DNA from 3 places in the Serratia sp. Sp408 genome. Region 1 is predicted to be linked to each of the others. Evidence: predicted binding sites of a transcription regulator. Region 1 holds the regulator's gene; each other region holds the start of a gene.
The links. The regulator Fur, encoded in region 1, represses iron uptake genes when iron is present. The targets are predictions, from matches to a motif close to ATAATAATGAGAACNACTATCAA.
Positions count from the first base shown of each region.

Region 1 (4,560 bases):
GCTGCCCTGCGGTAAACTTCAACATACGCCGTAAAATATCAGACGCACTTTCCCCAATATGTTGCGTGTGGCTGGCAATATAGCGGTAAAGTTCTTCGTCGACTTCAATAGTTTTCATCTTTATCCAGTACTGTATTTTTCTACGTAGAATCCGAAACCGGGTTCTGCATTCAAGCTATGGGATTATAAGGTTAAAAGCGCGAGAGCAAACATAACAAAGTGCCCTCTGGGGGCAAAAGCAGACTATTACCTATAGCCGGCATCACCCGCCCACCTCTTTGCTGATGGGTATGATACCCTAACAGAATGTTTTCAGGTCATGAACTTCGCCATGAAATTACACTATCAATTATTGGCCGCCCAGGCCGAACAGACAAACGCGCTGCCGATTGTGCTGATACACGGGCTTTTCGGCAACCTTGACAACCTCGGCGTACTGGCGCGCGATTTGCACCGCCAGCATCCGGTGGTGAAAGTCGACTTACGCAACCATGGGCTTTCGCCGCACGCCGCCGAAATGAGCTATCCGGTGATGGCGCAGGATTTGCTTACGCTGCTGGACAGCCTGAATATCGAGCGTGCCATCGTCATCGGCCATTCCATGGGGGGCAAGGCAGCAATGGCCTTGACGGCGATTGCTCCCGAGCGTATTGCCAAACTGGTGGTTATCGATATCGCACCGGTGGCTTATCAGACCCGACACCATGATGAAATCTTCGCCGCCTTGCAGGCAGTGAGCGCCGCCGGCATGACTCAGCGTCAGCAGGCGGCGGCGCTGATGCGCACCATGCTGGATGAAGAAGGGGTGATTCAGTTTCTGCTGAAATCGTTCCATCAGGGCGAATGGCGTTTCAACCTGCCGGTGCTGATCGAGCAATATGAAACCATCATTGGCTGGCAACCGGTGCCGGCCTGGCCGCAGCCGATTCTGTTTATTCGTGGCGGGCTGTCGCCTTACGTAAAAAACGACTACCGCGACGACATCGCCCGCCAGTTCCCGCAGGCACGGGCGTATGAAGTGGCTGGCAGTGGCCACTGGGTACACGCCGAGAAACCGGATGCGGTACTGCGTGCCATTCATCGCTTCATCGACCAGGCCTGACGGCCAGTTGGCGAAAAAACGCGCTAAAGATAACGGCTTAGCGCGTTTGCAACGCAGTAAAGCATTGTCGTTGCTCCATCTGCTGGGGTAATATGGCGCGCTATAATTTTGCCGCCGTCGCCAGCGTGGTGTAAAACGCCGGAATGGGGGCAAATTTGGGTTAGGTTTTATCGACCTGAACTGTATTAACCGAACCGTCCGGAAGCGTGAAACGCTTTTTGATGCAAACTCCCTTGCAGTACCGCTACCTATGGCAAAAGAACAAACGGATCGCACGACGCTGGATCTGTTCGCAGATGAACGCCGTCCGGGGCGCCCGAAAACCAACCCGCTATCCCGTGATGAACAGCTTAGAATCAATAAGCGGAATCAGCTACGGCGCGATAAAGTACGTGGTTTGCGGCGTGTGGAGCTGAAAATCAACGCGGATGCGGTGGACGCTCTGAACAAACTGGCGGAACAGCGTAATATCAGTCGCAGCGAGCTCATTGAGCAAATGCTGCTGGCGCAACTGGCGGAAGAACAGCCAGAACAATGATCTTATCAGCCGCACGCGCGGCGCGGCGTTAAGGATGACGCCGGATCAACTCCGCATTTTATTCTTCGGGCATCGCATAAACGCGATAAAACCCCGGGGCAAATTTCTGGCATGATACGCGTTTAGCGGTGGGAGCTGGCTCCTCACCATGGCGATATTTTAAACGATACCGGTGCGAAAGCCGGGCGTCGAGTATTGTAATTAATTGAATTTAAAGGTTATACGCGATATGGCTAACGTAGGCATTTTCTTTGGCAGCGACACCGGCAATACCGAAAACATTGCCAAGATGATCCAAAAACTTCTTCGTCAGAGCTTTGGCGACGATGTGGCTGAGGTGCATGACATTGCCAAAAGCAGCAAAGAAGATCTGGACGCATTCGACATTCTGCTGCTCGGTATCCCAACCTGGTATTACGGTGAAGCACAATGTGACTGGGACGACTTTTTCCCTACGCTGGAAGAAATAGACTTCAATGGCAAACTGGTCGCGCTGTTCGGCTGCGGCGATCAGGAAGATTACGCGGAATATTTCTGTGATGCGATGGGGACCATTCGTGACATCATCGAACCTCGCGGCGCAGCGATTGTCGGCCACTGGCCAACCAAAGGCTATCATTTCGAAGCCTCCAAGGGTCTGGCAGACGACGATCACTTTATCGGCCTGGCGATTGACGAAGATCGCCAACCCGAACTGACCGACGAACGCGTGCAGGGCTGGGTGGCGCAAATCAGCGCAGAGCTGAGCCTGGCAGACATCGTAGGTTAAGCAGCGGTTATTTCCCCGCCGTTCAAGGCCCTGCGAGACGCATGATTAACGCAGGGCCGTTATCGACATCACGGATTGAAGCGATAGAAGCTACAAAATTGTAACTTCCCCCCTCGTCACGGTAGACTGCGGTTCGGTTTATCCCACCCATCAAGATGTTACATGTGTGACATGTAACGGTGCGAATATATCTTTGTTAACAACCGGCGGTTTCCATTTAGGTCAACCGGTTCTATAATGAGACGCAATAAATTCTTTGTGCCGACCGATGCCATAGGCAAAAATGCCTCAACTTGATTAGCATAGTAACAGGACTGAATCCGCATGACTGACAACAATACCGCATTAAAGAAGGCCGGCTTAAAAGTCACGCTTCCGCGACTCAAAATCCTGGAAGTACTGCAAGATCCGGCTTGCCATCACGTCAGTGCGGAAGATTTGTACAAGAAACTGATTGATATGGGCGAAGAAATTGGTCTGGCGACGGTTTACCGCGTACTGAACCAATTTGACGACGCCGGGATTGTCACCCGTCATAATTTCGAAGGCGGCAAATCAGTATTCGAACTGACTCAGCAGCACCATCACGATCACCTGATTTGCCTGGACTGCGGCAAAGTGATCGAATTCAGCGATGAATCCATCGAAGCGCGTCAGCGTGACATTGCCAAACAGCACGGCATCAAACTCACCAACCACAGCCTGTACCTGTACGGTCATTGCGCCATCGGTGATTGCCGCGAAGACGATACGCTGCACGACAAAAAATAATGCTGATGCATTAATAAGCAAGGAACCGCCAGACGGCGGTTTTTTTATGCCTGTCAGACAGGCAAAAAAATCCCCGGACGCGCCGGGGAAATCATGTCACAAAAGATAACAATGCAGCGGCAAACCACCTCTTTCATCAGGGTATTACCCCCTCCACACCCCAAACGCCCCGCCGCCGACACGCAGCGAGGCATTGGTCACTACGCCTGCACCGGTTCCGCACGGCTAAAGCGCTTGCCGTCAGGGCTGACCGCGCGAATTTGCACCTCGCCGGCTACTGCCGGCTTGGCGCTGTCATCATAGCGTTGCCACTGTTTGCCACCGTCGGTGGAATACTCGATAGCCAGTCCCGGCAAAGCAATATTGGCCTCCAGCTTGCCGTTGACGATCCGCGCACCTGGCACCGGCAGGCGGTATTTTACCCCGCCTTTATCCAGCTTGCCCAACTCGCGCTGCCCCAGCAGGTTGGCAAACCGCAGCCAGTCCTGCTGCAACTTTTTGTCATCGACCAAGTGGGTTTCCCCGCCCTTGTATTCTCGACCTGCCTTATAGTCCTGTTCCCAGCTGGCGCGGTGCCAGGCTCGTTCCGCCACCGACAGCGAGCGCGGGAACATCATATATTCCATTTGCGGATCGGTGCGCACCACTTCACTCCACAGCTGGGCGGAAAGGCCATAGGCGCCCGGCCACGGTTTATCGCTCTTGGCGGTGAAATAGTTGCCATCGCGATCCACCGACGTTTCAGCGTTCTGCGGCATGTTATCCGGTGCAAAGCTGAATATTTTGCGCTCATCACTGAAGCGGGTGCCCCAGTAATAGCCGCTTTCGTTTGGATTGACCTCATACGGGAAGTCCAGATAGACGTAGTCGGGGTTGGAAACCACCACTTCGTAACCCTTGTTGGCCCAGTCATTTACCGAATCGAACCCGCCCCAGTACAGGGTATCCCAGAAGTTGACGCCAACGCGCGCCGTGGCAAACGCCTTGGCGTCTTTGGCATCCTTCAAGCCATCCTGCCAGGCCTGCATTCTGTCGATGCCGTGCGCTTTAACCAGTTTGCTGACTTCCTGACCGAAGTAGCTCGGCAAGTGTTCCATGTCGGCAACCTTGCCCTGCTTGATCATCTGTTGGCAAACCTGCGACTTGGCCCACGGTTTGTCTTCTTTGCTCAGATCGAGCATGCCTTTGCCCGGTTCTGGCTGTTTGATGTCGGTATAACCGGCGCCCAGACGGATGTTCTTGGCTTCATCGCCGCCAAAGTGCCAGGTTTTCAGCGGTTGACCGGCTTCCTTATGCATTTGGGCAATTTCACCGATCACCTTGTCGACAAAGCGGGTTGATGAATCCAGGCACGGGTTCAGATAACTCTGGCGATTGAAG
Region 1 is NZ_JBXUFT010000001.1:341,223-345,782, reverse strand. It holds gene seqA (replication initiation negative regulator SeqA) at 1-118, opposite strand, end outside; gene ybfF (esterase) at 332-1,102, shown strand; gene ybfE (LexA regulated protein) at 1,353-1,640, shown strand; gene fldA (flavodoxin FldA) at 1,870-2,409, shown strand; gene fur (ferric iron uptake transcriptional regulator) at 2,734-3,180, shown strand; gene AC2AXP_RS01670 (beta-N-acetylhexosaminidase) at 3,381-4,560, opposite strand, start outside.

Region 2 (4,560 bases), 550 kb from region 1:
AGTTCGACATAGGTCTTGATCACGTCGGAATCCTGGGCGCTGAGCGCAATGTCCGGCGTGAAACCGGCGGCCTTGAACGCGGCATCCAGTCGCGATCGGCCGGTAATGCCCTGGCGATAGGTAATCAGTGGCAGCGTGCTGAGCATTTCCAGCGTGACGTTGGCTTCGCGGGTCAAGGGATGGTCTTGCGGCACCAGTATGGTGTGGTGCCAACGGTAATAGGGGAATGCCGCCAGCGATTCATCATTGATCAACCGTTCGCTGGCGATGCCGATATCGGCCTCCCCCGACGCCAGCATCGACACGATCTCCTCCGGACTGCCCTGATTCAGTACCACCCTGACGCGCGGATATAACGCACGAAACTCCTTAATCACGCCAGGCAAGCTGTAACGCGCCTGCGTATGGGTGGTTGCAATATGCAATTGTCCAGCATCGTTGCTGCTGAACACCTCCGCCAGCCGACGAATATTATTGGCATCATTAAGGATGCGCTCGGCCATCACCAGCAATTCCTTGCCCGGCTCGGTCATCCCCAACAGGCGTTTGCCGCGACGAATGAATATTTCAATGCCCAACTCCTCTTCCAACTCGCGAATATGTCGGCTGACTCCCGACTGCGAGGTAAATAACGTGTTGGCCACCTCGGTCAGGTTGTAATTGCGACGTGCCGACTCGCGAATAATTTTTAATTGTTGAAAGTTCATCTACTGCCCCTTTGGCCCCGAACGTTTTACTATTGATACGGAGACTGCGGGTCACTCACAAATAAGAAATTACCGTTAGTTATGCTTTTTGATGCTAAGGCTTTTTTTAAGCGATGCAAAATGGTCTTTGCTGGATAGCATTGGCTAAAAGGCGGGGAAATTAGACAGATAAATAACCACCAACGGCGTGTGGTTAATTAGTTTCACACTAACCGGTTATTAAATAGAATAAAGCGATATAACGCCTGGCGGGCGAACACATTCGCCGGCAGCATATTCAGGGTGGAACGCAGCGATGTATCTCATCATGCATCAGCTGCGCCTGGCGCGGACATCTTGCGCCAGTGGGCGACTAAAAATCGGCGATTAGCCAAGCAGCCACCGCCTGCGTCAGGCTGATGCACTTTTACCGCGGGAACCCGTGGCATTTTGCTGCAACCATTCACGTACGGTATTCACCAGCTCGCCGATACGCTCATCTTGCATGCCGTGGTTCTTCAGCTCGTTGTCGAGCGCAAACAGATACTGGGCGTTGGACCCCAGCGGGCCACTGGCACAGGCGATCAGCGGCGCAATCACCTGATGATTGGTGTCTTGCTCGAACAGCGGATGCTGCGGATCCATGACAAATGCCAGTGCGGTAACAACCTGCCCATTCTCCAACGTCAACTCGCACCAGGTAGGCAAATAGCAACCGGTGAGCATTTCGCGCTTCCATAATAATTCCAGCTCTTCACGCAGTTTGTCTTCCGGCAGACGGAATGCCAGACCGGTGGTCTGCCCGCCCTCTTGCAGTGCCAGCATTCGCCCCGGCTGCAATTGCGTACCGCGCCCGGCGGTTAACCGCAGGCAAAAAGCGCGATGCCAGCCTTGCAGCGTGGCCGGCCGCACCTCTTCGGATTCGAACACCGGGTTCCACATCAACGAACCATAGCCAAAAATCCATACCGGACTGTTATCCGGACGTCGCGCCAGCGCACACTCCAGCGAAGCCAAACGCTGTTCCGGTGTCAGTAACAGCGACTCCTCTATCGTGCCGAAGGCGGTTTTGCAATCTGCATTGCGCAGAAAATCTCGCGTTAACACCTGCTGCAACCTCCCGAGCGACGGATTAAGTCACCCTTTACGCCACTGAATCTTTGAAAATACCATTTTCTGCCACGGAGTTTTATTAGTCCAATATTTAACCCGCGATAGAAAAGACATTATTCTTTTCTCTGAGAGTAAGCAAGTCTATCCCGCGCTTTATCCTGCAAAAGTATTTTCCCCTGAGGGCAATAATAGTAATTATGCACAAGTACGGCATGAAAATGCGTAGCAGGCGGGCTGATGTCCGGCGTAATGACAGATTATTGGCGGTACTCCCTGTGCCGCCCACACATTATTTTTTGTGCCAATGCTCGTCATCACCTTTGCGATAACTTTGTTTGACCGCCGACCATGCGACCTTATGCGCCGTTTCTTCCCGTGAGTCATCGCCGCGTCGATCATCTTTATCCTTATATTGATCCCATGCGCTATTAAACGCCTCTTTATAAATTTCCTGCGCATGGTCGGGTAATACATTCTTTACATTGTCAGGCAAGTCGCTGTTGCTTTTGTAAGGCATGGTTCTCCTCCTGCATGGTGGTTAAATAGGCAAGTTTAGCTGAACATGCCAGCGCCCTCCATTGGCAAACGATTCTCATTATCAATCAACGTGATATACTGGCGGCAAAAAGATCAACAGGAGAACACCGTGACCACTGAAGCCCCTCGCAACCGAGCCCCTTATCTGATTAGCGTCGCCGGCGTGCAAGACATCACCCCGCATCTGCGTCGCATCACTTTTCATGCCGAGGATTTACAGTTCTATCCGGCCAACGCCGCCGCTGCGCATATCAAGGTGTTCCTGCCACGCCAGGGACAAACGCAGCCGGATTTGCCACGCCTGACGCCCAATGGTCCACAATGGGCTGACGATGCCATCCGTCCGTTGGTACGTACCTATTCGGTGCGCGCGGTACGCCCGGAATCACAGGAAATAGACATCGAATTCGCTCTGCACGATCACCAGGGCCCGGCGGTGCAATTTGCTCGCGCCGCGAAAGTCGGCGATAAAATCGGTATCAGCAATCCCGGCGGGCCCAAGCCGATGCTGCCGGAGGCTGATTTTTACTGCCTGGCGGGCGACCCCTCCTCACTGCCGGCGATTGCCGCCCTGCTGGAAAACCTCGCACCTCGCGCGCAAGGCCATGCGTTTATCCGCGTCGACAGTAGCGCTGATGTGATCGATCTGAAAAAACCGGCGGGTGTTGAACTGAGCTGGATTATCGGCGGCACCGACAAAACCGCCGAATTAATTAGCCAGTTCTGCGCGCTGCCACAGCCAGAGAGCGCGACACATTTCTGGCTGGCCGGCGAAGACCGACTGGTGGTCGAACTGCGCCGCTACCTGCGCCGCGAACGCCAGTGCGAGCGTAATCAGCTGTATGCGGTTCCTTACTGGCGTGAAGGGTTAAATGAAGAGGGATATCATGAAAAACGCCATGAAATAATGGATAACATTGATGACTAAGCAAGATAATCTCCTTTAACTACCAATAGCATGCAGAGTTTGCCATGCTTTTTACCGTACAGATAAAATAAAACTCATTAGTTGCGTAAAAGTAAGTAAATAAAACCGCCTTAATGGCGGTTTTTTTGTTACCCTGATCGCATAAAGCCGCACCGGCTTAGCCAGTAAAATCAGAATTTCACAACACCACAACACGCAGCCCGCCGGATGTGTTCTATTATGAAGTACTTTCTGGATACGCAACATCGCCGGCGGTGCAGGCGATCGGCGCGGCCGGGAGCCTGCAGTTAAAGAAAGGAGATATACCAAAATGAAGTCGCAACACGACCCAGGCCGCTCAAAATCACGCCACAGTGAATATTCCCTGCTGTTCCCGATTGCCGCTCTGGTCGTTTTAAACATGTGGAGCAGCACCAGCAATTTCCCGCTGATCGTCGCCATCAACGTTCTGGCGCTGGTCGGTATCCTGAGCAGCGCATTCAGCGTAGTGCGCCATGCCGACGTGCTGGCCCACCGGCTGGGTGAACCCTACGGCTCGCTGATCCTCAGTCTGTCGGTCGTGATCCTTGAAGTCAGCCTGATTTCCGCGCTGATGGCCACCGGCGACGCCGCACCGGCGCTGATGCGCGACACGCTGTATTCCATCATCATGATCGTCACCGCCGGCCTGGTGGGCGTTGCCCTGCTGCTGGGTGGCAGAAAGTTCGCGACCCAATACGTCAATCTGGGCGGTATCAAACAGTATCTGATGGCCATTTTCCCACTGGCGGTGATCGTGCTGGTACTGCCGAGCGCCTTGCCTGGCGGCAATTTCAGCATTGGCCAATCGCTGCTGGTGGCGATGATTTCAGCTGCCATGTACGGCGTTTTCCTGCTGATTCAGACCAAAACGCACCAGAGTCTGTTTGTTTATGAGCATGAAGACGACGATGGCGACCCGCACCACGGCAAACCCTCTTCGCATAGCAGCCTGTGGCATGCCAGTTGGCTGATCGTGCATCTGGTGGCGGTTATCGCAGTGACCAAATTCAACGCCGGACCGCTGGAAGGACTGCTGAACAAACTGAACGCGCCAACGCAGTTCACCGGCTTCCTGGTGGCGTTGCTGATCCTGTCGCCGGAAGGTCTCGGTGCCCTGCGCGCAGTGCTCAACAACCAGGTACAACGCGCCATGAATCTGTTCTTTGGCTCGGTGCTGGCAACCATTTCCCTCACCGTACCGGCGGTGACCATTATCGCCACCCTGACTGGCCAGACGCTGATTTTCGGCCTGCAACCGCCGCATATGGTGGTAAT
Region 2 is NZ_JBXUFT010000001.1:890,182-894,741, reverse strand. It holds gene cbl (HTH-type transcriptional regulator Cbl) at 1-707, opposite strand, end outside; gene AC2AXP_RS04205 (gamma-glutamylcyclotransferase) at 1,098-1,793, opposite strand; gene chaB (putative cation transport regulator ChaB) at 2,089-2,316, opposite strand; gene AC2AXP_RS04195 (siderophore-interacting protein) at 2,446-3,264, shown strand; gene chaA (sodium-potassium/proton antiporter ChaA) at 3,575-4,560, shown strand, end outside.
Region 2: a site for Fur is predicted at 2,379-2,401, ahead of AC2AXP_RS04195 (siderophore-interacting protein). Genes of this name have one in related genera too.

Region 3 (4,560 bases), on a different contig from region 1:
AACAAACGCCTTGGTTTGATACGGTACGGTGATCTTCTCCTGCCCGTGCAATTCCTCTTGCTGCGCCACCAGTTGGCGAACCTGTTCGATCACCTGCTCTTGCTGTGCCTGCGGCAACGCGGCGATAAAGCTGGTTGAGCGAACGCGATTATACAGCACGTCCTCGACCGCACCGTGGTGGCCAAACATAAAGGCTTGTTCATGCAGCGGCGCGAACCCTTTGCCGGGGAACAGCCGGCGCCATTCACCGGTATAAAAGCGCGGTGCATCGCCCTGGTAGCGGTCGACGATCTGATTCAATTTGCGCACCCAACTGACGCGCGCATCGCGCGAATTCCACACCAGGCCGAGCTTGCCGCCGGGTTTGAGGATGCGCTGGATTTCAGCCAGCGCCTGTGGCGTCGCGAACCAGTGGAACGACTGGGCGCAGACCACCGCATCGACGGATTCATCCGCTAGCGGCAGGGCATCGGCGGTGGCCGCCAGCGTTTTTACCTGCGGCAGCGCCGCGGCGAGCCTGTCGAGCATCGGTGCGATCGGCTCGACGGCAATCACCTCTGCCCCGCTATCCAGCAGGCGTGGCGTGAATTTACCGGTACCGGCACCCAGATCGATTACCGTTTTACCGGCCTGCAGGCCGATGTCGTTACGCAGCCAGTCGGCGATCTCCGTCGGGTAGCCCGGCCGCCCCTTGACGTAGTGGTCAGCGTTACTCTGGTAACCGGTGGCTGCGGCGTGGTGAATGGATTGTGTCATATCTTCGCCTGCCATGATGATTCAGCGGCCCAGCAGGCGGCGGTCAAAGTCTTCGATCTTGCCTTCGCTGATACGCAGCAGCAGGGTTTTGCTCCAGCTGGCGGACAGCCCGGCGACCGACAGTAAACGGCGATACTGTTCTTCGTCAAACGGCATGTGCCAGGCGATGCCAATGGCCTCGGCCACCGACACCTCGCTGTTGCGCGTCACCAGCTCCAGCGGACGATCGCTGCTGACCAGCCCGGGGGAAATAACCCGGTATAGCCAGCCGCAGCGGCCACTGTGCTGCATCAGCACCGACAGATCGTCAATAGCGAAATGATAGTTGAGTTTGAAGCACGGCGAGCGCGGCTGGGTCACCTGAATCAATGCCTCGCCCCAGCGGAAGATATCGCCCATAAACACCTGGTGTTCGGTCAGGCCTGCGGTGGACAGGTTTTCGCCGAACGCCGGCGCGCTGAACAGATCGGCCTGCGCCGGGAACTGTTCGCGCCAGTGGGCGTAATGTTCGCGCGGGTAGTGGCACAGCGCGCGATCCGGGCCGCCGTGAAAGCTTTTTTCTGCCTGTTGATCGCCTTCCAGGCCGAGCGGCGTCAGCTTGACGGCGCCGTCCACCTGGCGTTTGGCGATCGCGCTGGGGCGTCCGCCGTCATAGGGTTGGATCTGGCCGATATAAACTTCAGGGTGATGCATAGCGCCTCCGTTTCGCTTACCCGGCGTCCGGCGCTGGGGCTGAAATGCGCTGGCGGTGGGGTAAAGTTGTCAGGAAAACAGCATAGCCTGACTGGCGGTTTTTATGCGCGCCTTTTACGCTCGCCGCGCAAATTTAATCGCCCTGAGCTGGGCAGCATGCGGGGGGTATTCTGGCGAACGCCAGGCAAAAAAATGCCCGCGTTAAGCGGGCATCGACAGGGCGTGGCGCGAATTACTTCTTCGCCGCGAAGCGTGCTGCTGCTTCGTCCCAGTTAACCACGTTCCAGAATGCCTTGATGTAATCAGGACGTTTGTTCTGATACTTCAGGTAGTAAGCGTGTTCCCACACGTCCAGACCGACGATAGGGAAACCGGATGCGCCGGCAACCGCTTCGCCCATCAGCGGGCTGTCCTGGTTAGCGGTGGAAACAACCGCCAGTTTGTCGCCTTTCAGCACCAGCCAGGCCCAACCGGAACCGAAACGGGTTGCAGCGGCTTTTTCGAACTCTTCCTGGAATTTCTCAACGCTGCCGAAGTCGCGCTCGATGGCCGCCTTCAGATCGCCAGACAGGGTGGTGCCGGTTTTCAGGCCTTTCCAGAACAGGCTATGGTTAGCGTGGCCGCCTGCGTTGTTACGCATGAAAGTGCGCTTGTCGGCTGGCACTTTGTCCAGATCCTGGATCAGCTCTTCAACGCTCAGCGAAGCCAGCTCAGGGTATGCTTCCAGCACGGTGTTGGCGTTGTTGACGTAGGTCTGATGGTGTTTGGTGTGATGGATTTCCATCGTCTGCTTGTCAAAGTGCGGTTCCAGTGCGTCGTAAGCGTACGGCAGTGATGGCAGTGAATAACTCATGATCATCGTCTCCAGTGTTGTTGGGCGGCGCAAGGTTGTAAGCACCGCGTAAGCAGTCGGATCATTATAGTTAATTAAATGATATTGAAAATGATTATCAATGCCTGATGATTTGTGTGGTTTTGTTTTAATCAACGATACGCTGCGGATGGCTAAACACCGTGGCGCGGCCGGTGCGGCTGAATCCGACCAGCGTTAGATTGCTGCGTTCGGCGATCTCTACCGCCAAAGAAGTGGCAGCAGAAACAACGAATAAGATTTCCACGCCGCACATGGCGGTTTTTTGTACCATTTCGTAACTGGCGCGGCTGGAGGCCAGTACCGCGCCGTGCTGCCAGCCCTGCCCGGCACGCACGCCGAGCAGTTTGTCGAGCGCTACGTGGCGGCCAATGTCTTCACAGCCGCCCAGCATCTCGCCCTGCGGCGTGATCCAACTGGCGGCGTGGGTACAGCCGGTCAGTTGACCGACCTGTTGCACCTGGCGTAACTGTGCCAGCGCGCGGTCAAGATTGGCCAGCGAGAAGCGCTGACTGAACGGCAGCGGCGGGATGGGGCGATAGATGTCCGCCAACTGTTCGATACCGCACACGCCGCAGCCGGTGCGGCCGGCCAACGCACGACGGCGCTGCTTGAGCTCGGCGAAACGGCGACTGGAAAGCGCGATATCCACTTCCAGTCCGTTACACACCTGATTAATCTCTATACTGTAAATGTCGCGCGGTGACGCGATGATGCCTTCCGACAGCGAGAATCCCAGGGCGAACGCCTCGAGATCCTTGGGAGAACACATCATCACTACGTGCGAAATACCGTTATAGACCAGAGCCACCGGCACTTCTTCTGCCAGCCAGTCCTGTTGGGCAGTAGCCAACTGACCGCGTTGAAATACCGCAGTGCGGCTCACACCTGTGAGCGCGATCGCATTTGTTTGCTGCTCTGGGTCTATATTGTTCACTTTACTGGCACCTGTTTGTAACAACCACAGTTACCGTATGGTAATATGTGGCGGTTGTATCGTTATAAATATAACAACGGTTATTTTAGCGCTTCACGCTTCGGCGGGGAAAGCGCATTCGAAACAATGTGACAATCGCGATAGAGAAAGGAGATCCCCATGCAGGTCAGCAGAAGGCAGTTCTTTAAGATCTGCGCTGGCGGTATGGCAGGAACGACGGTAGCCGCTTTGGGGTTTACCCCGGAACTGGCGCTGGCGGAAACGCGGCAGTACAAACTGTTGCGCGCCCGTGAAACCCGTAATACCTGTACGTATTGTTCCGTCGGCTGCGGGCTGTTGATGTACAGCCTTGGCGATGGCGCCAAAAACGCCAAACAAAGCATTTTCCATATCGAAGGGGATCCGGATCATCCGGTCAACCGCGGCGCGCTTTGCCCGAAAGGCGCAGGTCTGGTGGATTTCATCCACAGCGAAAGCCGACTTGAATACCCCGAATACCGTGCGCCAGGTTCCGACAAATGGCAGCGCATCAGTTGGGATGACGCGTTCACCCGCATCGCCAAACTGATGAAGGAAGACCGTGACGCCAACTTCATCGCCAAAAACGAGCAGGGCGTGACCGTCAACCGCTGGTTGAGCACCGGTATGCTGTGCGCATCGGCATCGAGCAACGAAACCGGTTATTTAACGCAAAAATTTAGTCGCGCTCTCGGCATGCTTGCCGTAGACAACCAGGCGCGTGTCTGACACGGACCAACGGTAGCAAGTCTTGCTCCAACATTTGGTCGCGGTGCGATGACCAACCACTGGGTTGATATCAAGAACGCGAATCTGGTTATCGTCATGGGCGGTAACGCGGCCGAAGCGCATCCGGTGGGTTTCCGCTGGGCGATGGAAGCCAAAATTCATAATAAAGCCAAGCTGATCGTCATCGATCCGCGCTTTACCCGTACGGCATCAGTGGCGGATTTCTATACGCCAATCCGTTCCGGCACCGACATTGCCTTCCTGTCGGGCGTACTGCTGTACCTGATGACCAACGAAAAAATCAACCGCCAATACGTTGAGGCCTACACCAACGCCAGCCTGCTGGTGCGTGACGACTTCAGCTTTGAAGACGGCCTGTTCAGCGGTTACGACGCGGAAAACCGCCGGTACGACAAAACCAGCTGGAACTATCAGCTCGACGAAAACGGCTATGCCAAGCGTGACGTCACGCTGCAGGATCCGCGCTGCGTGTGGAATCTGCTGAAACAGCACGTCAGCCGCTATACGCCAGAGGTGGTGGAAAACATCTGTGGCA
Region 3 is NZ_JBXUFT010000003.1:239,696-244,255, reverse strand. It holds gene AC2AXP_RS13540 (class I SAM-dependent methyltransferase) at 1-756, opposite strand, end outside; gene yiiM (6-hydroxyaminopurine reductase) at 778-1,449, opposite strand; gene sodA (superoxide dismutase [Mn]) at 1,682-2,302, opposite strand; gene fdhD (formate dehydrogenase accessory sulfurtransferase FdhD) at 2,430-3,248, opposite strand; gene fdnG (formate dehydrogenase-N subunit alpha) at 3,417-4,560, shown strand, end outside.
Region 3: a site for Fur is predicted at 2,381-2,403, ahead of sodA (superoxide dismutase [Mn]). Genes of this name have one in related genera too.